One region of the Rhizobium bangladeshense genome, then DNA from elsewhere that is predicted to be linked to it. Evidence: predicted binding sites of a transcription regulator. Region 1 holds the regulator's gene; each other region holds the start of a gene.

Region 1 (9,914 bases):
GCGTTGCGAAGTAAAATTAACGCTGGCAATTAGGCTTAACGATCGAAAACCATTCGATCATGAGCATTTGACCGCTGATCAACGTTCCGTTTCTTGACGGGCAGGCCCTTCTTATAAGATACGGGTAACATATCTTGACTAAGGTGCAAGGCATGTATCGCGCCCTCACAAGAGATATCGAAGTCGTGGTCGAACCGTTCTATCTGGAGGAGCAATCCGATCCGGAAGACGATCGCTATGTCTGGGGTTACCGGATTGTTATCAGCAACAATTCCGGCGTCGCTGTCCGCCTGGTCAACCGCTACTGGAACATCACCGACCAGAACGGACAGGTGGACGAGGTGACCGGTCCGGGGGTCGTCGGCGAACAGCCGCGGCTCAGCCCGGGCGACACCTATGAATATTCTTCCGGCTGCCCGCTCGACACGCCGTCAGGGCTGATGTTCGGCCATTACCAGATGGAAACGGATGAAGGCGAGCTGTTCGACGTCGACATCCCCGCCTTCTCGCTGGATTCGCCGGGTCTGCTACGCGTGCTTAATTGAACGCGTAGCGTAGAAAATGCTACTCATCACTGCAAAGTAGCAGAACGTTCTGGTGGACGTGCGACCCAGATTGCGGAGCCTTGCCCCTTCATCCGCGTGCCGGCGCCGACCAATACCTGGGGGATGCAAGATCGATCTGGTCGCACAGCCGTGGATCCCAGGCTTGCCCAATTATCAATCTACTAAAGATCGAAAGGATCCGAGGCCTGAGTACCTGGCTTTGCTTCGAACGGATCTTTAGATTGCGGCGGTGCTGGCTGTTTTGCGACCGCATCGTTTACCGCCTTTTGGCAGGCGAGCAACTCATCCGCTGCCCTGGCGGAATCTTTCAGACCGAGGGCTACAATCTGCTTTCCTCTAAAGCTGGCGCGGAAACTCAGTTTACCCGCAAACTCCGCAATCAAGTCAGGATCCTTGGAATCAATCCATAATGATTTGAAGCCAGGGAGATCCAGACCTGTCGCATCAGCCGTCCATTTATACTCGCCTAACGAGAGTTCGAGGGGATAGCGCTTCCCTTTCTCCAGGGATTTCCAGTTTGGATTTCCGAGCATGATGTAAAAAGGGTTGTCCTTTTTCCGGAGATTGAAACCAAGACGAAAAATGGTGTCGTCATCAAAGGAAGTCAGAACAAAACAGCCATTGTCTAAGGTCGGATCGACAGCCACGCTCCAATCGCCGATCTCTTTCCATTGGTTTGTCTCGTCAGCCAAGCCAATTCGTGGCATCGCAGCCGTTAATGCGAGTACGAAATATAAAAAGCGCATAAGGCCCACCCCAAAGTACCAGTTGGGGAATAGGTGCACAGTAACTACCGAAAGTCGAGCCACGGTGCCGCTGCAATGCCATTTTTTTCGCGCGCTGCGCGCGACCGATGTTATTCCGCCGGCTGAAGCTCGGCCGCCTGGAAGCGATAGGTGGTCGAGCAGAATTCGCAGGTCACGGCGATTTCGCCATTTTCCTGGCTGGCCTCGATCTCCTCGGCGGTGAAGCCCTTCAGCACGTTACCGATCTTTTCCCGCGAACAGCTGCAGCGGTCGAAGACGGCGCGCGGTTCGTAGACGCGCACGCCGCGCTCGTGGAACAGGCGGAACAAGAGCCGTTCTGTGCCGACCTGCGGATCCGTCAACTCATCGGCGTCGATGGTCTCGACAAGCGAACGCGCTTCGACCCAGGCGTCGTCCTCGCCATGGGGGCGGTCGCCGTTGTCGCCGTCACCGCCGTGGAGATCGGGGTGGCGCATGCGCTCCGGCGCCTCCGGCAGGAACTGGGCGACGAGACCGCCGGCGCGCCAGCGATGGCGCGGCTTGCCGGCGTCGTCACGGTCCAAGAGTTCGGCCGCAGCCAGGCGCACGCGCGTCGGGATCTGCTCCGACTGGCGGAAATAGACACCGGCAATCTCTTCGAGCGAGGTGCCATCGAGCGCGACGATGCCCTGATAGGGTTGAGCGAACTTGCCTTGATCGATGGTGAAGGCGAGCACGCCCTTGCCGAGCAACTGCTCCGGCTCGGTCTCGCCTGATGCGACGGCCTTGTCGAGCAGCGACCGGTCAAAACGGGCATAAGCACGGACGTTGTCAGGCGTCGAGAAATCGGCGACGAGGAGATCGACCGGGCCGTCGCCCTTGGTCTGCACAGTGAACTTGCCGTCGAACTTCAGCGAGGTGCCGAGCAGCACCGTCAGCACGACCACTTCGGCAAGCAGCCGGGCGACGGGCGCGGGATAGTGATGGCGCTCGAGAATGGCATCGAGCATGGGCCCGAGCTGGACGGCGCGACCGCGCACATCCAGACCCTCCACCTGAAAGGGGACGACATGATCATCGCCGGCGAAATCGAACTGGCCGAGGGCGGCTGCAGCTTCTGCCATGGCATTCACTCCTAGTTCTCAAGCAAAGGGTCAGCGTGCCCTTCGCTCGCGCGGCCGCAAGTCCGTGACTTACAGGCTTCCGATTATGGTTCAGATCGCGCCCAGGCACCAAGCAAGAATCGACTTCTGCGCATGAAGACGGTTTTCCGCCTCATCGAAGACCACGGATTGCGGGCCGTCGATCACCTCGTCCGTCACTTCCTCACCGCGATGAGCGGGCAGGCAATGCATGAACAATGCATCATTGCCGGCCTTGGCCATCAAGGCCGCATTGACCTGATAAGGCTGGAAGACGTTGTGACCCCGGGCCCGATGTTCCTGATTCATGGAGACCCAGGTATCGGTCACCACGCAATCGGCGCCGGCGACCGCACGGTCGGCATCATGGCAGAGCATGATTTCGGCGCCCTCATTGCGGGCCCAGTTCAGATAGTGATCCTTGGGCTCCGAACCAAGGGGCACGGCCATGTTCATGCGGTAGCCGAAGCGCGCGGCGCCTTCGACCAGCGAATGCAGCACATTGTTGCCGTCGCCGGTCCAGGCGATGGTCTTGCCCTTGATCGGGCCGCGGTGCTCCTCGTAGGTCATGATATCGGCCATGATCTGGCAAGGATGGGTATCATCCGTCAGCGCATTGATGACAGGCACGGTCGCGTGCTCGGCAAGCTCCAGCAGGCGCGAATGCTCGGTCGTGCGGATCATGATTGCATCGACATAACGCGACAGCACCTTGGCGGTGTCCCCGATCGTCTCGGCGCGGCCGAGCTGCATTTCGGTGCCCGAAAGGAAGAGTGTTTCGCCGCCGAGCTGACGCATGCCGACGTCGAAGGAGACGCGGGTGCGCGTCGACGGTTTCTCGAAGATCATCGCCAGCATCTTGCCGGCGAGCGGCTTGTCGTCTTTGCCGGCCTTGAAGGCCTGCTTGCGGGCGAGCGCGTCGTTCATGATGGTTCTGAGGTCGGCTGATGTGACCGCCGAAAGATCTAGGAAATGTTTGGGAGCCATGTTCTTACCTGTCGTGCGCCCGAAGGCGGCGATCCTTTCAAGCCGTCTTCTTGACCTTGGAGGCGCGGATGCTCTCGGCGGCGCGCTCGAGGCGCGCGAGCCCTTCGCGGGCTTCCTCGGCAGTGACGACGAGCGGAGGAAGAAGGCGGATGACGTTGTCGCCCGCCGGCACGCCGAGCAGGTGCGCGGCGCGGATCGCCTGCAGCAGTTCGGCGGAGGAAACCGCAGCCTTGACGCCGAGCAGAAGCCCCTCGCCTCTGATATCCTCGATCACGTCGGGATAACGATCCTTGAGCGAGGCAAGCCCCTGACGGAAGACGAGCGCCACGTCGCGCACATGCTCAAGGAAACCATCCGCGAGAATGATATCGAGCACGGCGCTGCCAACGGCCATGGCAAGCGGATTGCCGCCATAGGTCGAACCATGCGTGCCGGCCTTCATTCCGGAAGCGGCCTCCGCGGTGGCAAGGCAGGCTCCGAGCGGGAAACCGCCGCCGATGCCCTTGGCAACGGCCATGATGTCGGGTGTGATGCCGGACCATTCATGGGCGAAGAGCTTGCCGGTGCGGCCGACGCCCGTCTGCACCTCGTCGAGGATCAACAGCAGGCCCTTTTCGTCGCAGATCTGGCGAAGCGCCTTCATGAACTCGTTGGTTGCAGGACGCACACCGCCCTCGCCCTGCACCGGTTCGATCAGGATTGCTGCCGTCGCATCGGTAACGGCGGCGCGGACGGCATCGATGTCGCCAAAGGGCACCTGATCGAAACCCGGCGCCTTAGGGCCGAAGCCTTCGAGATATTTCTCCTGGCCGCCGGCGGCGATCGTCGCGAGCGTGCGGCCGTGGAAGGCGCCTTCGAAGGTGATGATATGGAAGCGCTCGGGGTGGCCCTTGGAGAACTGATAGCGGCGCGCCGTCTTGACGGCGCATTCGAGCGCCTCCGCGCCCGAATTGGTGAAGAACACCTTGTCGGCAAAGGTTGCGTCGGTCAGGCGCTTGGCGAGGCGCTCCTGGCCGGGGATCTCATAGATATTGGAGAGGTGCCAGACCTTATCGGCCTGCTCCTTCAGCGCTGCGACAACGTGCGGATTGCTGTGGCCGACCGATGTCACGGCGACGCCGGCGCCGAAATCGAGATAACGCTCGCCGCCTTCGGTGATCAGCCATACGCCCTCGCCTCGCTCGAACCGCAGCGGGGCGCGAGAATAGGTGTCATAAAGCGGCGCGGCTTCAGCCATGGCGCGGGTCTCCCAATGTTGTCATGCCCGGACTCCGGCTAAAGACACCAAGCCCGACAAATTAAAAATGCCGCCTTTCGGCGGCAAGCGGTACTATTTCCTTTTCGCGCTGCAATGTCAACAAAACTGCGGCCTTAGCGCATGCAGCAAGCTAGTACAGGGGCGTTTCCGGCCTTCAACAGGCATTATTGCAGAAATGACACGCGGAGGCAGCAAGTTGGGGAAAACTTGAAATTCGATTCATCCGGATTCCCGCGACTCTTGTCACGGAGTCAGCCTCACACTAGGTTAAAGTTCAATTACTAGACTGCATGCGGCGGAACTAGTCACCAAAATTGATCAGGCGTTTCTTGTTTCGGAGGCTTCCGGGACAACGGTGAGGGATTCTGCCATCACCAACGCAAAAGGTGGAGACAGGGCATGAACTGGACAGACGAGCGGGTCGAGAAACTCAAGAAGCTTTGGTCGGAAGGACTGAGTGCCAGCCAGATCGCGGCGCAGCTTGGCGGGGTCAGCCGAAATGCCGTCATCGGCAAGGTGCACCGGCTGAGCCTTCCCGGCCGTGCCAAGGCCGGCGGCACAGCCACAGCGGCGCGCACGCCGAAGCGCCAGACTTCAGCGCCGCGTGCGCCGAACTACGCCTCCCGGATCACCACCCGCACCGTTACCCGCCAGCAGGGCGCAACGATGCTGAAGGAAGAGATCGAGGTCGATGCGGTCGAGGAGATGGAATATGTGCCGGCCGGCAACGTAGTCGTGCCGATTTCCCGCCGCCTTGGCCTGACGGAGCTGACTGAACGCACCTGCAAGTGGCCGGTCGGCGATCCGCTGAAGGAAGACTTCCATTTCTGCGGCTGCGAGTCCCCGGACAACTCACCCTATTGCGGCTATCATCAGAAGCTTGCCTACCAGCCGGTCAACGAACGGCGCCGGGCGGCTGCACGGGCAAGTTGAGCGGGCTGCATCCACGGACAAAAAAACGGGCCGAGTGGCCCGTTTTTTATGATCGGAGTGGGGAAGCGACCTTTGTGTTTGGCAGCAAAGCCGACCACACTTTCCGTCATCCCAGGGCTTGACCCTGGGATCCGCAACCAAGCACACCACTTCAATTGTTTCCCTGCAGTTCGATGCTATCGCGCTTCTCACAGTGCCAGCCGCATGGATCCCAGGGTCAAGCCCTGGGATGACGGAGGGGAGATGGTGCCTGGACAGGTTGGCTCTGCAGGCGCGATGGAGAGGTGGCGCCGAGACGCACAGCCCTCGCAGGCGCGATGAATTTGCGGCAAAAGCGCCGCTTCACAAGCTGCATCAGCGGGCGTTAGGCTAGAACGCCAACCCACACTCCGTCATCTCAGGGCTTGACCCTGGGATCCACAACAGGCACTCGGCTTCGATAACTTCCCTGCAGCTGAATGCCATCGTTCCTCCCGCAGCGCCAGCCGCATGGATCCCAGGGTCAAGCCCTGGGATGACGGAGGAGAGGTGGTGCCTGGATGACCGAGGTGAGGCCGTGCTGGCTCATACCCAGCGCCGGTGCGATGAAGGGCCTGGGAACCGCTGCACGGGCGGGAGCGCCGGCCACATGCACTCTCCTCAACCTCAGGCCTCCATCGAGTAACCGGCGCCGCGGACGGTGCGGATGACGTCCTGCATGTTGGAGAAATTCAGCGCCTTGCGCAGGCGGCCGACATGGACGTCGACGGTGCGTTCGTCGACATAGATGTCGTGGCCCCAGACGCCGTCGAGCAGCTGCGAGCGGGAAAAGACCCGGCCTGGCGACGACATCAGGAATTCCAGCAGGCGGAATTCGGTCGGTCCGAGGCGGACCTCGCGGCTCTTGCGGTGGACGCGATGGGTTTCGCGATCGAGCTCGATATCGCCGCATTTCAGCACCGACGACAGCACTTCAGGGCGGGCACGGCGCAGCATCGCCTTGACGCGGGCGACGAGTTCGGGGGTCGAGAACGGCTTCACGACGTAATCGTCGGCGCCGGTGGACAGCCCGCGCACGCGCTCGCTCTCCTCGCCGCGCGCCGTCAGCATGATGATCGGCAGCCGCTCGGTTTCCGGCCGCATGCGCAGGCGCCGGCAGAGTTCGATGCCGGAGACGCCGGGCAGCATCCAGTCGAGGATCAGAAGGTCGGGCGTGCGCTCCTGAAGCCTGATTTCGGCCTCGTCGCCGCGCAGGATGGTATCGACCTCGAAGCCTTCCGCTTCCAGGTTATAGCGAAGAAGTACGCTCAGGGCTTCCTCGTCTTCAACAACTGCGACTCTCGGGATCATGCGTGTCCGTCTCCTCGCGCAAAAGCCTTAAACCGGGGCGATTAAGCAGGCGTCCTGCGCATCTTCAGAAATTGGCTGCGACCTCTTTGCGCGCCCCGAACGGGCGCGCACGCAAGTGGTTGGTCCGGGCGGCTGGCCCGGTCCGCTGGTTCGTGACGATTATTCCGTCGCGGCGCCGACAGTGTTGGCGCTGTCATCCTTGGGGCGATCGCCTTCCGGCTGGGCGCCCGTTGCCATGTAGTAGATAGTCTCGGCGATGTTGGTGGCGTGGTCGCCGATGCGCTCGATGTTCTTGGCGCAGAAGAGCAGATGCGTGCAGCTCGTGATGTTGCGCGGATCTTCCATCATGTAGGTCAGCAGCTCGCGGAACAGCGACGTGTACATCGCGTCGATCTCGTTATCGCGTTCGCGGATGGCGGTCGCCTTGTCGGCGGCGCGCGTCGTATAGACGTCGAGCACTTCCTTGAGCTGGACCAGCGCCAGCTCGGACAGGTGCTCGAGACCGCGGGCGAGCTTGCGGGGAACGCCGGTGCTCTGCACGGCGATGACGCGCTTGGCTGTGTTCTTGCCGAGGTCGCCGACGCGTTCGAGATCGGCGGCGATGCGGATCGAACCCATGATTTCGCGCAGGTCTGCGGCCATCGGCTGGCGGCGGGCGATGGTGACGATCGCCTTGTCGCCGATTTCGCGCTCGGTGTGATCAAGGATCACATCGTCGGAGATGACCTTCTGCGCCAGCGCCGTGTCGCCGTTGACCAGCGCCCGGACGGATTCCGCGACCATCTGTTCGGCCAGGCCGCCCATTTCGGAAATCCGCCTGGACAGGAACTTCAGATCATCATCATAGGCAGAATAAATATGTGTCGATGCCATTGGGCTTTGTCCTCGAATAACGGGAAGGCTTCGGATCGCCGCAATCAGCCGAAGCGACCCATGATGTAGTCCTGGGTACGTGGATCGTCCGGATTGGTGAACATCTTGTCGGTGTCGTTCTCCTCGACGAGGTTGCCGAGGTGGAACATGGCGGTGCGCTGCGAAACGCGCGCGGCCTGCTGCATGGAGTGGGTGACGATGACGATCGTGTAATTCTCGCGCAGCTCGTGGATCAGTTCCTCGACCTTGGCGGTGGCGATCGGGTCAAGCGCCGAGCAGGGCTCATCCATCAGGATGACTTCCGGGCTGACGGCAACGGCGCGGGCGATGCACAAGCGCTGCTGCTGGCCGCCCGAGAGGCCGGTGCCGGACTCGTGCACGCGGTCCTTGACCTCGTTCCAGAGGCCGGCGCGCTGCAGGCTGGTCTCGACGATCTGGTCGAGATCGGCCTTCGACTTTGCGAGACCATGGATGCGCGGGCCGTAGGAGACGTTTTCGTAGATCGACTTCGGGAACGGGTTCGGCTTCTGGAAAACCATGCCGACGCGGGCGCGAAGTTCGACGACGTCGATATCCGGATCATAGACGTCGTCGCCGTCCAGCGTGATCTTGCCGGTGACGCGGCAACCCTCGATCGTGTCGTTCATGCGGTTGAGGCTTCGCAGGAAGGTCGACTTGCCGCAGCCGGAAGGACCGATCAGGGCGGTTACGGTGTTTTCGCGGATGTTCAGGTTGACATCGAAAAGCGCGCGCTTCTCGCCGTAGTATACGGAGACATCCTGTCCGATCATCTTATACGGGACGTTGCTCATCTTCTGATCCAGCGCCTTTTCAACTGCAGCTTCCGTCAACATGTTCATGATGTTTAACTCCGTTTACCAGCGGCGCTCGAAGCGACGACGCAAGAGAATGGCACCCATGTTCATGGCAACCAGGAACAGGAGCAGGACGATGATGGCACCCGAAGTACGCTCCACGAAGGCGCGTTCCGCCTCGTTCGCCCACATATAGACCTGCACGGGCAGCGCCGTCGAGGGATCGAGCGGCGTGGTCGGTGCATTGGCGACGAAAGCGACCATGCCGATCAACAGCAGCGGCGCGGTTTCACCGAGCGCGTGCGCCAGACCGATGATCGTGCCGGTGAGGATGCCGGGCATGGCAAGCGGCAGGACATGGTGGAACACCATCTGCATCTTCGAAGCGCCGAGGCCCAGGGCTGCAGCGCGGATCGAGGGCGGCACGGCGCGCAGTGCGGCGCGGGTGGCGATGATGATCGTCGGCAGGGTCATCAGCGTCAGCACCAGGCCGCCGACCAGTGAAGCCGAGCGCGGCAGACCGATGAAGTTGATGAAGACGGAGAGGCCGAGCAGACCATAGACGATCGACGGAACCGCGGCGAGGTTGTTGATGTTGACCTCGATCAGGTCCGTCAGCTTGTTCTTCGGCGCAAACTCCTCGAGGTAGATCGAGGCTGCCACGCCGATCGGCAGAGACAGAACCAGCACGATCAGCATCAGATACAGCGAGCCGATGAGGGCGACGCCGAGGCCGGCAGCCTCCGGGCGGCTGGAGTTGCCATTGACGAAGAGACCGGTGTTGAACTCCTTGGTCAGCGCACCGCTCGCCTTCAGCTCGTTCATCCAGCCGACCTGCTTGTCGCTGACCTTGCGGTTCTTCTCCTCGACCGAAAGGTCGATCTGGCCCTTGTTGGCGCTGTCGATATTAGCATCAGCGAGCAGCGTGACGTTGACGGTCTTGCCGATGATCGAAGGATCGGCGACCACCATGTCACGCAGCTGGATCGGCGCGCCCTTGGAAAGCATGGCCGTGGCCTCACGCACATCGGGACGGCTGGATGCATTGATGTTCAGCTGCTTGACGATCGCATCGCGCAGCAGAACCGGATAGTTGGCGGCGATCAGCACCGAAGGGTCGGTCGCGCGCTTGTTGTTCGGGTCGATCGTCTTCTCGGCGAATTCGATCGGCAGGGTGATCGACGTCTGCTGGAAGGCCGTGTAGCCCTTGCCGATCACCGTCCACAGCAGGATGAAGAGGAAGATGAGGCCGAAAGCGATGGCGGCGATGCCATAGGCCTGGAACC
Region 2 (9,914 bases), 550 kb from region 1:
CCGGGCTGCCTCGTCATCGACAAGCGCGAGAACGGCGGCTACATCACGCCGTATGAATCTGCCGGCGAAGACGCGACCTACATCTCGCGCATCCGCGAGGATGCAACGGTCGAAAATGGCCTGAATATGTGGGTGGTTTCCGACAACCTGCGCAAGGGCGCGGCGCTGAACGCCATCCAGATCGCCGAGCTTCTCGTCAATCGCGGCCTGGTCAAGCCGCGCAAGCAGGCAGCCTGATACCATTTGTAAACCATAATATGTTAAAGCCCTGCTCGTCGAGCGGGGCTTTTTCCGGGGCAAATACAACTGTATAAGCGCTCGCTAAAAGGTGATCGTGACAAAATCGCGAGCGGCTGGCATTCTCTTGCCCGCCTAAAAACTATGCAGATCGAGAGCGGGGTTTCTCAATGCGCATGACAAAGTTGTTTCTGGCGGCCGCTGCGGCAATGGGCGTCCTCCACGCGATACCGGCATTCGCGCAGGGTGCACAATGTGGCAATACCGGCGCCGGCTTCGAGGCTTGGGTTAGCGATTTCAAGCAGATGGCAGCCGCAAGCGGCGTCAGCCAGTCGGTTCTCAACCGCGCTTTCGCCAATGTCAGCTACAACAAGCCGACCATCGCCGCCGACCGTGGCCAGAAAAGCTTCAAGCTATCCTTCGACGCCTTCATGAAGAAGCGCGGAGGCGCCGCAATCATCTCCCGCGGCCGCAGTATGAAGGCCGCCAACCAGGCTCTGTTTGCGTCGATCGAGCGCCGTTTCGGTGTCCCGGCCGGCCCTCTGATTGCCATCTGGGGCATGGAGACCGGTTTTGGCAGCTATATGGGCAACCAGCATACGCTGTCAGCTGTTTCGACGCTGGCTTACGACTGCCGCCGTTCGGAATATTTCACCGACCAGCTCTATGCGGCGCTCCAGTTGGTCTCCGAGGGTTATCTGAGCCCGCAGGCCAGGGGCGCCGCCCATGGCGAAATCGGCCAGACGCAGTTTCTGCCGCGCAACGTCGTGCGGTTCGGCGCCGACGGCGATGGCGACGGCCGGGTCGACATGGTCGGCTCCCGCGCCGATGCACTGGCCTCGACCGCAAATTTCCTCAAGGGCCACGGCTGGCGCGCCGGCGCCGGCTATCAGCCGGGCGAGCCGAATTTCGCCGCTATCCAGGGCTGGAACGCGGCCAGCGTCTATCAGCAGGCGATCGCCTATATCGGCCAGCAGATCGACGGCGGCAGATAAGCCTTCATTGATAACGATACCCGGAAACGCCGCTGCGATATGCGGCGTTTTTCATATGCGGGAATCAAAACCGCCGACCGATCCCGCCTTGCGTCGCTCCTCCTGCGGAAGGGCCGGCACGACCGGCTCGGAAATGACACAATTGCGGCCGGAGGCCTTGGCGGCGTAAAGTGCCAGATCGGCCCGTTTGACCAGATCCTCGAAGTTCCGGTTGGCGGCGTTGTTTGCCCGGCCAGCGCATCCGAAGCTCGCCGTCACCTTGATCAATTCGCCGCTCGGCAGAGGAATTTCCGCCATCTCGATCGCCAGGCGCACGCGTTGGGCGATGACTGCTGCGTCATTGGGCGTCGAATCCGGCAGAAGCACCAGGAATTCCTCGCCGCCGTGGCGCACCAGGAGATCGAAAGAACGGAAATTCTCACGCGCCACTCTCGCAACATGTCGTAGCACGGCATCGCCGGCGTCATGGCCGTGAACATCGTTGATCTTCTTGAAATGATCGAGGTCGAAGAGCACGACGGAGATCCAACGGGACCCGTGTTCGGCTTGGGTAAGAAGCGCTGACGCAGCGACTTCGAAGCCACGCCTGTTGTAAAGACCAGTCAGAAGGTCGGTTTGGGCAGCGTTGCGCAACTCGCCCACCAACGTCTCGCGATCCCTGGTCAGTCGATCAATAAGACGCAGCCCCCTTGCCGCCAGAAGCATCACCAGGGTGGCGAGAATGAGCAGGCCGGCGCAGAGCGCCAAGATCAGCGTCAGGTGAACGTGCGCACGCGCCGAAAGGCTTTCGCCGGTCTCGTGGATATTATTGGCGGCTTCGACGATCTTGTGCTGGAGGAAGGCCATGCGCTCGTTCTGCGCCACCGCCCAGATATCGCGCGCCTCGCGCGTAGGCCGCGATCCGGCAAGGATGGAATCGGTAATCGCATTCGCCTTCACTTGGTTGCTACGGCCGAGATAGGCAGTGATGTCGCGTACGGTTGAGTCTGAGGAATGGAAGACCATATGGTCCATCCCATCGCCGAGCATGACCTTGCCCTGCACGAACAACTCCACCGGAAACCTGGCGACGAAACCATGGTCAAGATAACGGGTACCGACGACGGTGATCAGCCTTTCACCGTAATAGGTCAGCAGGATGCCCATCAGCTGGTTGGACTTCTGCAGCAGTACCGGATCACTGATCAACGGCGAAAGCGCATCGACGACGGCGAGCTGCTTCTGGGCCGCATACCAGTAGATGTAGCCGGGATCGCTGTTGATATAACGGCCTTGGTCGACTGCGCTTCGCGCAGCCACAATACGGCTGTAGGCAAGGTTGAGAGCCGACAATTCGTCGACAAGCCCCTTGTCCAGCACATCGCGAGAGGGGAGGCTGGCATAGAAAGCGCGGCGTTCGTGATCGAGCATCGCCCGGCTTCGCTGCATCTCGGCGGCGGCCGGGCCGCTTGGCTGGGCGATATACCGACGCGTGGCGCCGATTTCAGCCAGGATCTCAATGGCGGCGATGGACCCGGCGCGGGCAAGCACATCGGCAAACTGCCGATCCTTCTCAAGATCCCTGTATTCCTTGAGCGAAGACCGCAGGAGGATGACGCCTTCAATGACCATGAAGACGAAGGGCAGCATGATGGCAGCCAGGATTACCTTTTTGATGGTCTCGAACTTCATCGCCAATCGCCACGTTGATCAAACGTCGGTCGTGCGCGACCAATTCCGAAGAAGCTTAGCAGCAATCGTTAAAAAACTGCTAAACCCGCCTATCCCTGGATTTCCGGGCGAATGAAGTCACGGGTATCGGCGTCCATCACCCAGAGTTCACCCGTCGAAATGTCGAACCAGGCGCCATGAAGATGAAGATTTCCCGCTTCTTCGAGCGCCTTGATATTCGGAAAGCTTCTGAGATTGTCGATCGAGTTGCGGATGGAGACACGCTCGAGCGCAGTTTGCCGCTCGGCCGCGGTCATCACGTCATTGCTCTGGATCTGCTCGGCTGCCGGTTTGACCAGCGACATCCACCGTCCGATGAAATCGCCGGGTGACAACGGCTCGGCATTCGGATCAAGTGCCGCACGGATCCCCCCGCAGCGGCCATGGCCCATCACCACGATATCCGAAACCTTCAGCGCCTGCACGGCAAATTCGAGAGCGGCCGATGTCGAATGGAAATTGCCGTCCGGCTCATAGGGCGGCACCATATTGGCTACATTGCGGACGACGAAAAGCTCGCCCGGGCCGGCATCGAAGATCAGCTCGGGAGCCGCACGCGAGTCCGAACAGGCAATGACCAGCGTGCTGGGACTCTGACCGTTTTCGGCAAGTTGCCGATACCTGTCGCGGGCGTCGGCATAACGCCCGTTCATGAAGTTGCGATAACCGTTCAGAAGAGTGTTTGGAAAACGCTGCATGCCTCTGGATTAGCGCGCGCCGAGGACAAGATCAACTGCTGCACCGCAAAATGGGCGCATTGGCAAATGCGTCAATTTTTCCGCCGTTGCGCGGGGTGCACCAACCGGCGCATCTGCACCATGGCCATTGGCGTCGAAAGACTGGACGCATCGCTTGCCAGCATCAACTCATTGCTGCCGCGCTTGACCGCACGTGCAAGAACTTCGAACACGCTGGCTGTGGCAAGCTGCAATGCCTTTTCATCCTCGAGGCCTGACAGCAGGCGCGACAGAAAAACGGCGGCCAGCAGATCGCCGAGGCCATTCGGCGGGTTCTCGACGACGCGGTGCTCGGCAAGCAGCGCGTGACGGCCGGAAAGGTAGAGATTGCCGGTGCCGCCTGCCATCATGGGCACCGCCGAGGTGACGAGCATACGCGACGGTCCGAGCGCCAGTGCCGCCTCCATGATTGCGCTGTTGTCGTCGAGCGCTGCTCCCGACAGCCAGGCGAGCTCGTACCGATTCGGCGTCGCGAGCGAAGCCAGCGGGATGAGATGATCGCGAATGGCCTCCGCCGTCGCTTCGGGCACGTAGAGGCCGCCGAGATCGCCCATGACAGGGTCACAGACATAAAGCAGTTCGGGATTGTTCTGCCGGAGCGCAGCGATCAGCCGGGCGACGGAGCGTGCCTGGGCGGCATTGCCGAAATAGCCCGAAAGCACCGCCCTCACTTCACCGATCCACGGCGCGCGGATCAGATCGTCGATCGCCGCGTCGAAGTCCGCTTCGGCAAATGTCAGCCGCGTCGAACGGCCATGGCCGGGATGCCAGGGTAGAACGACGGTCGGCAGCGCCCAGACCGGATGGCCGAGCGTCTCCAGCGCAAACACCGCCGCCCGGTTCCCAACCGAGCCGCGCACGACATGGCTGGAAATAACAATGACTGCTCCCGCTGCATTTTCCGACATGAAACCGAGGTCCGAAATGATGATGGCGTTTGATGATCTTTTTGACGCCGGCCTGTCAACCATTCTTCACGTGAGCATGAAAATGTGCAGCGGAAGCAAACCCCGGAGAGGGCCGTCCAAACTCGCTTCGGCCTCGAAAGCGAAAAATCTCTGATAATTCCCATTTCCGCGGTCAGAAAAGCATCAAAACAATCACCTCGGCCACGATTTTAGGGATTTTTTCGAGAAATCTTCTGCTAGCTTGCGAAAAAATCAGTCCATTGCGGGGAGGCGACTCATGGCTGCCAGAAACAATCCGAAACGAGAAAAGCAGATCGAAACTGCGCGCAAGATCGCTGAGGCGGTGAGCGAGCCTCATCTCGATCCGGAAATTCTTTTCGGCCGCGCCAGCAATGATGACCTCGAACTCTATGCGCCCGACATGCTGGCGCGCGCCGCCGTACATTCGGCAAAGGAACTTGCTGCGTGGAACGGCAAGGCGCCCCGCGTCAGCATCGACACAATTGCCGAGGTGACGCCTGGCGGCACCGCCGTCTCGGTGCTGTCGGTGACTGACCACAACATGCCTTTCCTATATGAGTCAGTCATGGGTGAGGTGACGAGCACCTACCGCGATCTCTTCATGGCCGTGCATCCCATTCTCGTCATGGAAAAGGGCAAAGCCCCCGCGCTCTATTCCGCCGACCACCCGAGTGATCCGGCCACGCGCGTCAGCCATATCCAGCTGCATATCGCCCCGCTGAACTCCGCCCAGGCTGCCGATCTCGTCAAACGCGTCCAGACCGTGCTCGAACACGTCCGCCTTTCGGTCTCGGACTGGAAGCCGATGCTTGCCAAGCTCGACGGGGTGATCGCCGAACTTTCGGCCAATGGCGCCGGCCGCAGGAAGGCCGAACATGCCGAAGCGGTTGCCTTCCTGACCTGGCTGCGCGACGAAAATTTCACCTTCCTCGGCATGCGCGAATATGTCTATTCGGGCAAGGGGGCCGACGCCAAGGTCGAGCGGGACAAGGGCGCCGGCCTTGGCATCCTTTCCAACCCCGACGTTCTCGTGCTGCGCACTGGCAAGGACGCCGTGACCACGACGCCGGAGATTCTCGCCTTCCTCGACGGCCCCGACTTTTTGATCGTCACCAAGGCAAACGTAAAGTCGATCGTTCATCGCCGCGCCTATATGGATTATGTTGGCGTCAAACGCTTCGACGCTCAGGGCAATGTCACAGGGGAACTCCGCATCGTCGGCCTCTTCACCTCGACAGCCTATACCTCGCTCGCCTCCGAAATCCCGCTGCTGCGGTCTAAGATCGAAAAGGTGAAGGAGCATTTCGGCTTCGACCCGATGAGCCATTCGGGCCGAATGCTCGATAACACGCTGGAATCCTATCCGCGCGACGACCTTTTCCAGATCGACACGACGCTGCTTGCAAGCTTTGCCGAGCAGATCAACGATCTCGCCGACCGGCCGCGCGTCCGCGTCCTGCCGCGCATCGACCATTTCGACCGCTTCGTCTCGGTGATCGTCTATGTGCCGCGTGAGGAATATGACTCGATCGTGCGCGAGCGGATCGGCACCTATCTGAAGACAGTCTATGACGGTCGTGTCTCCGCCTATTACCCGGCTTTCCCCGAAGGCGGCGTCGCCCGCGTGCATTTCATCATCGGCCGCTCCGGCGGCAAGACGCCGCGCATCCCGCAGGCAAAGCTCGAGCAGACGATCCGCGAAATCACCGCCCGCTGGGACGACCGTTTCGAAGCGCTCGCCGGACCCAAGTCGCCCAAACTATCGGTCGATCAAGCCTTCCAGGATTCTTTTACCCCTGAAGAAACCGTGGCCGACCTTGCCGATATCGGCGCCTGCGCCGCCGGGGAGCCGCTCCGCATCCAGTTTTATCATCGCCAGGAAGCACAAGGGCCTATCCTTTCGCTGAAGATCTTCCACGCCGGCGGTCAACTCGCCCTGTCGCGCCGCGTGCCGCTTCTCGAGAACCTCGGCTTCAATGTCGTCAGCGAACGCACCTTCGACATCGGAGTGCGGACCGCCGATGGCGAAACCAAACTCGTCGTGCTGCACGACATGGAGCTCGAGACCCGCAACGGCGGCGACATCGACCTGCATCGTTATGGCGCGGCGCTCGAGGAAGCCTTCGTCGCCGCCTTCGCCGGCACGATCGACAATGACAGCTTCAACCGGCTGATTCTTTCGGCCGGGCTCTCGGCGCGCGAAGCCAATGTGTTGCGTGCCTATGCCCGTTATCTCCGCCAGGCCGGCATCGCCTATTCGCAGGATTACATCGCAACGACACTGGACAAATATCCTGGTGTGGCCGCCGCCATCTTCCGGCTGTTCCACGACACGCTTGATCCTAAGCTTTCCGACAAAGCCCGCGTTAGGAAGATCGCCGACCTGCACCAGGCGATCGAGGCAGACCTTGCAGACGTTCCGAGCCTTGACGACGACCGTATCTTGCGACGCTACGTCAACATCGTCGACGCGACGCTGCGCACCAATTATTTTCAGAAGAACCCCGATGGGTCGCCGAAAGCCATGCTGGCCTTCAAGCTCGATCCGAACCTGGTCGACGGGCTGCCGCAACCGAAACCCTTCCGCGAGATGTTCGTCTACGGCGTCGAGGTGGAAGGCGTGCACCTGCGCTTCGGCAAGGTGGCGCGCGGCGGCCTGCGCTGGTCGGACCGCGCCGAGGATTACCGCACCGAGGTGCTCGGCCTCGTCAAGGCGCAGCAGGTGAAGAACGCCGTTATCGTGCCGGTCGGCGCCAAAGGCGGCTTTTATCCGAAGAAGCTTCCGGCGAACGGCAGCCGCGACGAGATCTTCAATGCCGGCCGCGAAGCTTACAAGACCTATATCCGTACGCTGCTTTCGATCACCGACAATATCTCAGGCGCCGAGATCGTGCCGCCGAAGGATACGATCAGGCTCGACGGCGACGATCCCTATTTCGTCGTCGCCGCCGACAAGGGCACAGCGACCTTTTCCGACACCGCCAATGCTCTGGCGCAGGAGGCAGGCTTCTGGCTGGACGACGCCTTCGCCTCGGGCGGCTCGGCCGGTTACGATCACAAGAAGATGGGCATCACCGCCCGCGGCGCCTGGGAAACCGTGAAACGCCATTTCCGCGAAATGGACGTTGACATCCAGACGACGCCGTTCACCGTCGCGGGCGTCGGCGATATGTCGGGCGACGTCTTCGGCAACGGCATGCTGCTCTCCCCCAAGATCCGGCTCGTCGCCGCCTTCGACCACCGTGACATCATCATCGATCCCGATCCCGACATGGAAAAGACGCTGGCCGAGCGCCGGCGGCTCTTCGACCTGCCACGCTCGAGCTGGCAGGATTTCGACAGAAACGCCCTTTCCAAGGGGGCGATGATCATTTCCCGCGCAGCGAAATCGGTGACCCTGACGCCGGAAGCGATTGCAACGATCGGCATCGACAAAGCTGTGGCCACGCCCTTCGAGATTATGACGGCAATCCTGAAGAGCCCGGTCGACCTGCTCTGGTTCGGCGGCATCGGCACCTATGTGAAAGCTGCCTCCGAAACCGATACCGAGGTCGGCGACCGCAGCAACGACCCAATCCGCATTACGGCGGCGGAGGTGCGCGCCAAGGTGATCGGCGAGGGCGCAAACCTCGGCGTCACCCAGAAGGGCCGCATCGCCTACGGGCTCAGGGGCGGGCGCTGCAATTCCGACGCCATCGACAACTCGGCCGGCGTCAACACCTCGGACGTCGAGGTCAACATCAAGATCGCGCTGGCGGCCGCCATGCATGACGGGCGGCTGACGCGGGCAAAACGAGACCAGCTTCTTTCGTCGATGACCGCCGAAGTGGCGGCGCTCGTCTTGCGCAACAACTATCTCCAGTCGCTGGCGATCTCGCTCACCGAACGCAAGGGCACGGCAAACGGCTTGGAACTCGCCCGCTTTATGAGTGTGCTCGAGACCGCCGGCCAGCTGAACCGCAAGGTCGAGACCTTGCCGGATGAGCAGACGCTGGCTGAACGTTACACGGCTGGCAACCCGCTGACGCGGCCGGAAATTGGCGTGCTGCTGTCCTATGCCAAGATCGTGCTCTTCGATGCGCTCGCCGCAAGCGATCTGCCTGACGACCCCTATTTTGCGGCGACGCTCTCCAATTATTTCCCCGTCAAGATGCAGAAGTCGAACGCCGGCGATATAGCAAGCCATCGGCTGCGGCGGGAAATCATCGCCACCGTGCTTGCCAATGAAGCGATCAACCGCGGCGGGCCGAGCTTCATCGTCGCCATGATGGACGCGACGGCGGCTTCGGCGCCGGAAGTGGTGCGCGCCGCGATCGTCGCACGCGACGGTTTCGACCTCACCCGCCTGTGGGCCGACACGGATGCGCTCGACGGCAAAATACCGGGCGAGGTGCAGAACCGCATCTACGAAGAAATCAGCCACAGCTTTACCGTTCTCACGCGCCTGCTGTTGAAAACCGCGATGACCAAAGCCGATATGGCGGAGGTAATTAGCCGGCTGCAGGCCGCACTGAAGAAATTAAGACCTGCTTTCGCCGAACAGGCCGCCGGCGATGCTGCCGCCCGCCAGGCGGAATATGTCGAGGTGGGCGTGCCCGAAAAGCTTGCGGCCGAAATCGCCAACCTCCAGAGCTTCGCGCTGGTGCCGGAGATCATGCAGATTGCCGAGCGCACCGGCGAGCCGCTGGTGCGCGCAGCCGAGAATTATTTTGCGGTGTCGAAAACCTTTCGGATAGCCCGGCTGCTGGCGGCCGGCAGCCGAATTCTCACCTCCGACCACTACGAAAATCTGGCGCTTGCACGCAGCATCGACCAGATCGCCAGCGCCCGGCGCGACATCGTCATCTCGGCCCTTTGCGACCACGGCAAGGAGAAGCTGCCCGTCCAGGCCTGGCATGCGCAGGATCGCGTTCGCATCAACCGCATCGTCGAGGAGCTTTCCAGCCTGAGCGACAGCGGCGATCCCAATCTTGCGCGCATTACCGTTGCCGCAGGCATCCTCACCGATCTTGCGCGCGACCGGGCGAGGTGAGACAGTCCGCGAAAAAGGAGCGGATGTTGAATCGCATAGACTGGACAGGAACGCAGCCGCCGAAAGCCACGGAGAAGGGCATCTGGGGGTGGATGTTCTTCGATTGGGCGGCCCAGCCTTTCTTCACTGTGGTCACCACCTTCATCTTCGGGCCCTATTTCGTCTCCCGCCTGACGGATGATCCTGTGTCGGCCCAGACGACGTGGAGCAACATGGCGACGATCTCGTCTGTGATCATCGCCCTGCTGTCGCCCGTACTCGGCTCGATCGCCGA
Region 3 (9,914 bases), 1.6 Mb from region 1:
CATCGAGGCTGGATCGGCTTCGATCACCTCGCCGAAAGGGGCGAAGGCCGATCTGGTAAGCGGGCGGATGTCGAGAAAATCTGACAATGTTTCACTCGCCCTCGGCATGCCAGTGACGAATGGCATCGATCTCAACGAGAAGTTCCGGCAGCGTACGATAGGTTGCATCCCAGATTTCGGAGGGATCGAGGGCGAAGACGTCTTCGAGAATGCGGTTGCCCGTTCCGCAGATTTTCGTCCATGGCAGAGTGGGATGCTCGGTTGCGAATTCCGGATGGGCTACGAGCAGTCGGGACGCAGCCGCGCCGATGGTGAAATGGCAGAAGGCAACCGCCTTGAAGGTGAGATTGTCCTCGGCGAAGGCCGCCTCATCCATTCCGCCCACGAAGTATAACGCTTCGGCCGCCGCCTTCTGCATTTCATTGAGATAGTCGATAGCACGATGCTCGCTCATTTGCCCTCCGGCAACATCGATGTCAGGCGCAGCAGCGCGATCCGTTCGACCTGTGTCGTGGCGGTCGCGAGTTCCTCATCCAGGCCATTGCCGATCCGCGTTTCGAAAGCCGAAAGGATGTCGTCCTTGTCGAGCCCTTTGACGGCGATGATAAAGGGAAAGCCGAATTTTCTCACATAGGCCGCATTGAGTTCGGTGAAACGGGCATGCTCGGCCGGGCTCAGCCGATCGAGACCGGCGCCGGCCTGCTCCTTCCGGCTGTCTTCCGTGAGTTCACCTGCTATCGCCAGACGGCCGGCAAGATCGGGATGGGCGCGCAACACGCCGAGACGCTCCTCCCGGCTTGCCGCACGAAAGGCGGCGGCTAGCGCTGCATGCAGGCCTGATGCCGTCAGCGGCTCCGTCACGCTGCCCGCGTCATAGGCCCGCTCGGCGATGAAGGGCGAATGTTCGAAGACGCCGCCGAAGCGGGAAACGAAATCCTCGCGCGACAGCATTAGAGCGCATCCGGCTGATGGTGCTTGTGCCAGTGCTCGGCAATCTCGATGCGGCGCGGGATCCAGACCTTGTCATGCTTGAGTACATATTCGATGAAACGCTTCAGAGCGGCTGCCCGGCCCGGACGCCCGACAAGGCGGCAGTGCAGGCCGACCGACATCATCTTCGGGCTGCCGTCCTTGCCTTCCTCATAAAGCGTGTCGAAAGCGTCCTTCAGATAGGTGAAGAACTGGTCGCCGGCATTGAAACCCTGCGGTGTGGCAAAACGCATGTCGTTGGTTTCGAGCGTATAGGGGATGATCAGGAAGGGCTTCCCGTCGACGCCCTTGACCCAGTAAGGCAGGTCGTCGGCATAGGAATCGGAGGAATAGAGGAAGCCGCCCTCTTCCTGCACCAGTCGCAGCGTGTTGTCGGATGGCTTGCCCTGATACATGCCGTAGGGCCGCTCGCCTGTCAGTTCGGTGTGCAGGCGCACGGCCTCGAGAATGTGCTTGCGCTCCAGATCCTCGGGAAAATCCTTGTATTCCAGCCAGCGGTAGCCATGGCTGGCGATCTCCCAACCGGCCTCCTTCATGGCGGAGACGGCTTCGGGATTGCGCGCCATCGCCAGCGTCACGCCATAGACGGTGGCCTGCACCTTGAGACCGGTGAACATGCGCCAGAGCCGCCAGAAGCCGGCGCGCGAACCATATTCGTAGATCGATTCCATGTTGAGATTGCGCTGCCCCGGCCAGGCGGCCGCGCCGACGATTTCCGACAGCAGGTTTTCGGAAGCCGGATCGCCTTCGAGGATGCAGCTCTCGCCGCCCTCCTCGTAATTGATGACGAACTGCACGGCGACGTGAGCGTCGCCCGGCCACTTCGGATCGGGCGTCTGACGCCCGTAGCCGACGAGATTGCGCGGGTAGGTCTCGGATACCATCAAATCACCTTCTGAAAAGACGGGGAACGGTATCATCCGCAGCCGGAATGTCGAGACGGAAACTGCGCAGCAGAATTTCTATATGTTTTACAGTCGCTTAGCTTGATACCTGCTCAGGCGATCCTGCGCGCGCTGACCTTGCCCATGGGGTGGAGCGAGTGAACGCGGAAGGGACCGCCGGTGCCCTCCTCGATCATCAAAGCCACATTCGAAACCGTCACCGGCTCTCTCAAGACAGGCTCGAAGATCGTCCGCAGCACCAGCTCGATGCGGGGCATGTCAATCGCATTGATGGGGCCAGTCACCGGCATATGGAAGCGGAACTCCTCCATCACGTAAGGATTGCCCCAACGATGCAGATTGGCGAATTGCGCCGCCGACAACCCGTCGGGATCGCTGCGTTCGATGTCGGCTTCACTCAGCGGCGCCCGGAAACGATCGAACTCCTGAACGATCGCCGAAGCCAGATACTGGATCTGCTCACAGGGAGCGCTCGGCATCAGGCTGTAGAAATTGCCGAGCCGGGCGATTTCCAGATGTGGAATCCGGAAGGGGGCGTATGTCCCCGCAAAACGCATAAGATCGCGCAGGAGTTGCGCCTCCGACGTCTCAGCGGACAGGTGGAAAGGCGCCTTTAGAACGCCGTGAAAACCATAGCGCCGCGGCACGGCGGTATAAAAGGCGATCTCATGAATGCCGAGGCCGCGCACGGCCGGAGGCTCCACCATATCGCCCGAAAACACGTTTCGGCCAAGCCAATTGGCGGCCACGAGCGACAGCCGATCGCTCGCCGGAGGCGTGAAGCAAATGGCATAGCGCATGCGATTTCCTCCATACAAGGAAGTGAGCACCGGTGAAATCCGGCGCTGCCGATGCGCAAGCAGATAGGTGATTTGCATGACAGAATAACGAAACGCAGCTGTATCTAATTCACGTTTAACGTGAAGCGACAGCGATATGGCTTGAAATCGCGAAGCTTTCCGGCAGCGAAAACTCGCAATCTGTATCGCCCGCGATGCAAACCGCAGCCTCCGCCAGCCGATGGGCCAGCCCGAAGCTGACCTTGAAACCGCCAGTCAACGCGATCAGGCGGGGATGGACGGGATGGCGGCCGATCATCGGATCGCGGTCGATCGCCTTCGGGCGAAGCCCCGCCCAGCGTTCGACGACGGGCGCATCGCGAAGGATCGGCGCGATGGCGCGCGCCGCCTCGATCAGCGCATCGAGTTGTGCGTCGGTCGAGCCGGGATCGTCAAAGCGGTTCTCGCTGGTGCTGCCGATTGCCGCATACCCGCCTTCATGCGCCACAACATAGAGCCCATCGAGGAAGATTGTCGGCAGCGCCGGGTCGATATCGGCCCTCAACAGCGCCGCCTGCCCCTTCACCGGCTGGCCGATCGGCTTTTTCGCCCCCGGTGTCAACTCCTGCAGCAACGGAAAGGACTTATGGCCGGCGGCCAGGATGCAGCGGCTGAAAGCAATGGGTTCGCCGCCAATCTCCGCCGTGCCGCGATCGGGATCGACGGCGGCAACGGCCGCATGTTCCATGATGCGCACGCATTTTGCCCGCCGCAGCAAGGCGATGAGCGCTGAGATCAATGAGCGGGGTGCGACGCGGGCCGCAAGCGTGTCGTGCACGAAGCCGTTCTCGCCGGCAGATATGTCAGGCCAACCATCGATCGGCGGCCTGTCGATGACATGCCAGTGGAAGCGGCGCTCGCCGGCCCGCCAATGGCAGTCGGCATCCTCGGAATGACCGCGGGCGATGCGATTGAGATGCGGCTTCGGCAGCGGGATCAGCCGCCCGGAACGGCGGTAGCCGGCGGAAACTCCCGTCTCGGCTTCGAGTGCGGCGATTTCAGTTTCGAGCGAAACCAGGGCATCGAACTGGAACTGCTTCTTCACTGACCACCGGTCCGGCATATGCGGCATCAGCGCGCCCAGCAGGCCGCCGCTGGCGCCTCTGCCCAGGCTGCCGGCGTCGGCAAGGATGGTGCTCATGCCGAAGCGTTTGGCATGCACGGCCGCCCAGAGACCCATGATACCGGCGCCGACGATCAGCAAGTCGCAAGAAGATTGACCGGACGCCGGTGCAGGACTATCGGCTTTTTCCATGAGAGACGTGAACCCCGATCAGATTGGCGCGGGCGCGCCGCAGCCGCTCGAATGGCGCGACGGCGATATGCCTTATTCCATCGCATTTGGCGACCATTTTTATTGCCAGACCGATGGCCGGCTCGAATGCGGCCATGTCTTCCTCGCCGGCAATGGCCTGCCGGAGCGTTGGAAGGGCCGGCGGGATTTTGTCATCGGCGAACTCGGCTTCGGCACCGGCCTGAATTTCGCCGAGACCTGGCGGCAATGGAAGCTGCATCGCGCAGCCGGCCAGCAACTGCATTTCATTTCCTTTGAACTCCACCCGATGCGGCGCGAGGAAATCGGCCGGGCACTGTCACACTGGCCGGAGATCGATGCCGAGCGCGAAGCGCTGACCGCAGCATGGCCGCTACTGCCTGCCGGCACCGTCGCGCTCGACCTTGACGACCAGACGCGCCTCAGCGTCGTCTGCGGCGCCGCGCTCGACGGCATTGCCGCGGCAGACACCGGCTTCGACGCGTGGTACCTCGATGGCTTCGCCCCCTCACGCAACTGCGACATGTGGTCGGAGGAACTGATGCGGTGCGTCAATGAAAAGACGGCCGCCGGCGGCACCTTCGCAACTTACGCCGCGGCCGGCTTCGTGCGCCGCAATCTCATCGCTGCGGGCTTTGCCGTCGAGCGTCGCAAAGGCTTCGCCGGCAAACGTGAAATGCTCTGCGGCATCAAAGCGCTCACCGAATAACCCTTTTGGTTCGATCGTGTTCAGTAGCCCTTGCGCCCCGGCTGCTGCCCGGTCTTGCCCAGCCATTGCCGGATCTTCTCCTCCAGCAGTTCCGGGCTGATCGGCTTCGACATGTAGTCGTCCATGCCGGCGTCGAGGCAGGCCTCGCAGTCGCTTTCGAGCGCATGGGCGGTGACGCCGATGATGGGCACACGATGGCCCTGCCCCTTTTCCTTCTCGCGGATCGTCCGAGCCGCTTCATGGCCGTTCATAACAGGCATCGAGACGTCCATCATGATGATGCCCGGCTTGTGTCTCGCCCAAGCGGCGACCGCCTGCTCACCATTGTCGACGACGAGGAAGGAGAGATCGGTTGCCTGCAGGATCTGTGTAAAGACGATCTGGTTGACTTCATTGTCTTCTGCGACGAGCACGTCGATGAATTCCGGCCCGCGCGTCTGCGGCACGGGCTCCGGCACGACCGCCTGCGCCTGTGGCCGGGTGCTCTCGCTCGCGAAGGACTGTTTGACGCGGCTTGCACGCACCACTTCGACCATGGTGTTGCGTAGCACATTGGCGCGCGCCGGCTTCATCAGGTGTGCATGGCCGTTCAGTGCCGCGAATTCCTTCTCCGTGCCCGAAATATCCATCGACGTCAGGAAGATGATCGGCAGCTCGACGAACCGGGGGTCGGCGCGCAACCGGCGCGCGACATCGGCGCCGTTCATGTCGGGCATGTGATAGTCGAGCACGACTGCGTCCACGGTGACGCCGAGATCGGCGGCCGCCTCCAGGATTGCAAGCCCGGTGCCTCCACCCTCTGCAGCCACGCCGTCGAAGCCCCAGAGCGAGAGCTGCTCGGTCAGGATGCGGCGGTTCACCTCGTTGTCGTCGACGACGAGGATACGCGCGCCCTGCACATTGATCGGCAGCGGCTTCGGTTCGAGCCGGGCGGCGGCCACCGCGAAAGGCAGGTTCACGGTGAAGACCGAGCCTTTGCCCCATTCGCTCTCGACATTGATATAGCCTCCGAAGAGATCGACGAGGCCGGCGGTGATTGCAAGACCGAGGCCCGTTCCCTCATGCCGCCGGGTCGAGGAGGCGTCGACCTGCGAAAACTTGTCGAAAACCGATGCGAGCTTGTCCTTCGGAATGCCGATCCCGGTATCCTCGATGCGGATGCTTGCCAAGATCTCGCCGCCGGCGACGGTCTCGAAGCCGACATCGACGAAGACATGGCCACGCTCGGTGAACTTGACGGCATTGCCGACGAGATTGGTGACGATCTGGCGAAAGCGGCCGGCATCGCCGATCACGGCGGCGGGCAAATCCGGTGCGGCCCGCACGAGCAGTTCGATGTTCTTCTCGGCGGCATGCGACGACAAAAGTGTCGCCACGTCCTCCACAGCTTCGGTGATATCGAACGCCGCTTTGCGCAGTGTCATCTGCCTCGCATCGATCTTCGAGAAATCGAGGATGTCGTTGATAATAGTCAGCAGCGCATTGCCCGATTTGACAATGATGTCGATGAAGGTTTTCTGGCGCGTATCAAGATTGGTCTTGGCCAGCAGCTCCGCCATGCCGAGCACGCCGTTCATTGGAGTGCGGATCTCATGGCTCATATTGGCGAGGAATTCGGACTTGGCGCGATCGGCGGCTTCGGCGCGCGACAGCAGCTGGCGCAGTTCCTCCTCGCGGCTCTTGAGATCAGTGACGTCGGTGAACAGCGCCACCCAATGCTGTCCGGTACTGACCGTCGCGTCCATGTTCACCCAGCGCTCGCCGCCGACATGGAAGACGGTGGAAATCGGCTGCCTCGCCGCGATGTTGGCGCGCCACTCCTGCAGGATCTCGTCCGCCTCATCGTGGAAATCGCCGCGCGCCGCGCAAAATTCGAACATGCCGAGCCAGCCCTGGCCGGCCTCGATGTATTCAGGCGGGATTTGCAGGATATCGGCCATAGCCTCGTTGGACATCCTGATGACGCCGTCTTGGATGATGGCAAGCCCCTGCGACATGGCGTGTGTGGCATCGCGCATCATTTCGCCGAGCCGCTCCAGCGCGGCCCGGGTCTCGTGAATTTCCTTTTCCCGCTCGCGCACCGCCGAAATGTCGGCATAGGTCAGCAGGATGCGGTCGTTGGAGATGCGGCGGCTGTCGAAGATCACCGATTTGCCGCCCGCCCAGCCGACCTCGATCGGCTCCGGTTCCTCCGCCTCGAACAGGTGCTTGCGGAAAGCGTAAATCTCCTCCGGCGTCTGCGTCCGATCGTAGCGCCCGAGTTCGTAATTGCGGCGGATGACGTCAAGGAAGGGGCGGCCGTCGAAGCGATCGTCGAGCGGCAGTTCCCAGATGCCGTAGAATTCGTCGTTGACGTAGAGGATCCGGTGGTCGTTATCGAGGATCAGCACGCCGATCGGCAGCGAACGCAGAATGCTCTCGATGTCGCGATGCAGTATTTCTTCCTGCTTGCGCGATTCAATCAGCGCCCTCTCGCGATCCTTGAGCGGTGAGATGTCGGAAAAGGAGCCGACGACATAGGTTCGCCCATCCGCCGTCATGACGCGGTTGACGCGCGAGATGACGGGATAGACATGGCCGCTATTGCTCGGCATCTCGCTCTCGAGCTCCACCGAAATACCGTCCCTCAGCGCCAGCAGGTTTTCCTGGTAGATCGCCTCAGCACCTTCCGGCCCGAACATTTCGTGTTCGGTCATTCCCATATACTCGGAGCGGGCGCGGCCGCTGAAGGTTTCATAATACTTGTTGGCATAGACCAGGCGGTGCTTGTCGTCGCGGACGAAGACCGCAACCGGCAGGTCCTCCAGGACGGTGCGGAGAACGTCGAGTTCGTTGACGCTCTCTCCCCAGGCCGATTCGCCGGCCACAGGCAGAGCGCCGTTGCGATAAGCTGCATTGACGACAAGCGGGCGTCCGTCCGCCGTAAAGATGCCGATCGGCTGATCGAGATTTTCCAGTGCCTCGCGCACCCGGGCGAGGTCGGCGGCGGTTTCGGAATCGCCTACAAACCCTGGGTTGCCAACCATCTCCCTGCCGGCGATGACGCGGCGCTCGCGCGCTTCGAAGATGCCAAGCACATAGATCCGATCCGGCGACGGCGAGAAGCTTTCGATCTGGACGCGCTCATGGTGGAGGCTCTCCGCGTCGAAGCAGATGGCGTTTTCCTCGGTGCCGAAAACCAGCGCGCGGCGTTCCTTATCCTCGCGGTCCTCTTCCTCGGGGCGGTCGAATAGCTCGCGGGTGCGCCTACCGATGAAGTCGGAAATCTCGCGGCCCAGGAAATCCGCATAGGCCCCGTTGACGGCGACATAGCGCAACTCGCTGTTCTTGACATAGGCCGGGGTGTCCAGATCGGCGATCCGGCGGCAAGCCAATTCCAGAATGTCCCCGGCTGATTTCAAGAAATTGTCGCTCCCGCAATAAATGAAATATCAACTACAAAGACTATAACGCCAAGGCTTTTAACAAGGTTTTAACCATAAATAATCGAGGGCGGAATTTCACAAGCCGGCTCATCAGGCCGAATACGGCCATTACCAATTCGGACCCCGATCATGCCGTGATCGGCAGCAAATCCGGTCGGCTGCGACCCGTCTCTACTCTTGGCCGGCCATTGAAATCATGACCAAGATTTAATGCGGCGAGCCCTTGCGCGGCCATCGCTCCGCCGCGATCCGAGCGGAGTCTGGCGATGGCTTTATAGAAGCCAGTCTAGATAAGGAAGATACCATGTCCGTTCTTCATAAGACCATGGCGACGGGCCTGATTGCGCTGACCTTTGCCGGCGCCTCGCTCACCACCGCCACCACCGCCGATGCCCGTCCGCGCGATGCCTTCTGGGGCGGCCTTGCCGCCGGCGTCGTAGGCGGCGCTCTTCTGTCCGAAGCCGCCCGACCCGCCTACCCCGTCTATCCGGCCTACCCCGTCTATCGTCCCTATCCCGTCTACCGGACCTATTACCGGCCGCACTATTGCCATCTCGAATGGCGCTACGACCGCTGGGGAGACCCCTACCGCGTGAAAGTGTGCCCGGAATAAAACCGCATCCGGCGCCGCTTGACCTCAAGACGGCACCCGCCCGCTGACAACAGGCAAATGGTCTGGCGAGCATTCACCCGCCAGACCATTTGCTTGCGCCAGAGCTGCATCCGTTATGGAGATAGCTCCTCCAGGACGCGGCCCTTGGTTTCGACGGCAAATAACATCGTGATGAGAGCGCCAAGGATCAGAATGGCAGCGAAGCTCGCGAAGACGTATTGGATACCCAGGGAAGACATCAGCGTGCCCACAACGATCGGGCCGGTCGACGAGCCCAAGCGGAGCCATGCGCTGCCGGTTCCGGTACCGAGTGCCCTGAGACGCGTCGGATAAATTTCAGCGGAGTACAGATAAAGCGAGAAGGTGACTGTCTGGACGATGGCATAAGCAAGGCCACCAAGGATCAGAACCTGCATGGACGAGGTTGCGCCGAGCCATGCGAGAGTCAAGAGCGGCAGAGGAGCAAGAAGCAGTGCGCCGGTGTACCAGCGTTTGCGCCCGACCCGGTCAATGAGCAGCGCGCAGATGACGGCGGCGATCACGCCGCCGAGCGACGTCAGGAAACCATAGAAGATGCTAGTCTGAAGCGGAAGGTTAAACACCTGCCGATAGAGCGTTGGCAGCCAGGTGATCGTCCCGTTGGCGACCGTATAGGCTGTGAACCACATGGCCCAGATGGAGAGCGTGCGCTTCAGGTAGATGCCTTGGAAGAGCTCGCGCCAGTCGGACGTGCGACGGATCGCCACCTGGACGGCCTTTGGCTCAGGCAATTGCTTGCCGGCTGAGCGTGCACTCTCTTCCATGCGTGTAACGATGGCGTTCGCTTCCTCGTAGCGGCCGTTCGCAGCCAGCCAGCGCGGCGACTCCTTCAGGAACCACCGCAACGGGATCATCAGGATTGCCGGAACGAGGCCGACGACGAACATCGCCTTCCAGCCGTAAACCGGCACCATGAAGTAGCCGATCAGCCCTGCGCCGACCAACCCGAGCAGAAACATGACCTCGTAGAGGAGGAAGAACTTGCCGCGCCCCTTCGAGCCGATCAACTCGTTGATATAGGCGCTCGCCACCGGCACCTCGCCTCCCGTCCCGATCCCCTGAATAAAACGGAAGGTCATCATCATGCCGGCGCCCGCGGCAAATAGGCAGGCGACATCCAT

The links. The regulator PhoB, encoded in region 1, activates phosphate uptake and scavenging genes when phosphate is short. The targets are predictions, from matches to a motif close to TGTCATNNANCTGTCAT.
Region 2: a site for PhoB is predicted at 4,641-4,657, ahead of J2J98_RS20855 (NAD-glutamate dehydrogenase). Genes of this name have one in related genera too.
Region 3: a site for PhoB is predicted at 2,772-2,788, ahead of J2J98_RS15820 (DUF1045 domain-containing protein). Genes of this name have one in related genera too.

What each region holds. Positions count from the first base shown of each region.
Region 1 is NZ_CP071612.1:513,192-523,105, reverse strand. Features, by position in the region: gene apaG (Co2+/Mg2+ efflux protein ApaG) at 153-545, shown strand; gene J2J98_RS02525 (hypothetical protein) at 728-1,312, opposite strand; gene J2J98_RS02520 (Hsp33 family molecular chaperone) at 1,423-2,415, opposite strand; gene argF (ornithine carbamoyltransferase) at 2,506-3,420, opposite strand; gene J2J98_RS02510 (aspartate aminotransferase family protein) at 3,458-4,657, opposite strand; gene J2J98_RS02505 (GcrA family cell cycle regulator) at 5,078-5,611, shown strand; gene phoB (phosphate regulon transcriptional regulator PhoB) at 6,257-6,940, opposite strand; gene phoU (phosphate signaling complex protein PhoU) at 7,100-7,813, opposite strand; gene pstB (phosphate ABC transporter ATP-binding protein PstB) at 7,858-8,673, opposite strand; gene pstA (phosphate ABC transporter permease PstA) at 8,689-9,914, opposite strand, start outside.
Region 2 is NZ_CP071612.1:4,329,558-4,339,471, forward strand. Features, by position in the region: gene J2J98_RS20830 (aspartate-semialdehyde dehydrogenase) at 1-237, shown strand, start outside; gene J2J98_RS20835 (lytic murein transglycosylase) at 408-1,232, shown strand; gene J2J98_RS20840 (GGDEF domain-containing protein) at 1,284-2,903, opposite strand; gene J2J98_RS20845 (carbonic anhydrase) at 2,993-3,640, opposite strand; gene pdxY (pyridoxal kinase PdxY) at 3,712-4,587, opposite strand; gene J2J98_RS20855 (NAD-glutamate dehydrogenase) at 4,865-9,640, shown strand; gene J2J98_RS20860 (MFS transporter) at 9,664-9,914, shown strand, end outside.
Region 3 is NZ_CP071612.1:3,245,763-3,255,676, forward strand. Features, by position in the region: gene J2J98_RS15800 (ureidoglycolate lyase) at 1-108, opposite strand, end outside; gene J2J98_RS15805 (HepT-like ribonuclease domain-containing protein) at 92-454, opposite strand; gene uraD (2-oxo-4-hydroxy-4-carboxy-5-ureidoimidazoline decarboxylase) at 451-951, opposite strand; gene puuE (allantoinase PuuE) at 951-1,874, opposite strand; gene J2J98_RS15820 (DUF1045 domain-containing protein) at 1,988-2,695, opposite strand; gene J2J98_RS15825 (NAD(P)/FAD-dependent oxidoreductase) at 2,811-3,989, opposite strand; gene mnmC2 (tRNA (5-methylaminomethyl-2-thiouridine)(34)-methyltransferase MnmC2) at 3,988-4,716, shown strand; gene J2J98_RS15835 (response regulator) at 4,737-8,117, opposite strand; gene J2J98_RS15840 (hypothetical protein) at 8,446-8,754, shown strand; gene J2J98_RS15845 (MFS transporter) at 8,868-9,914, opposite strand, start outside.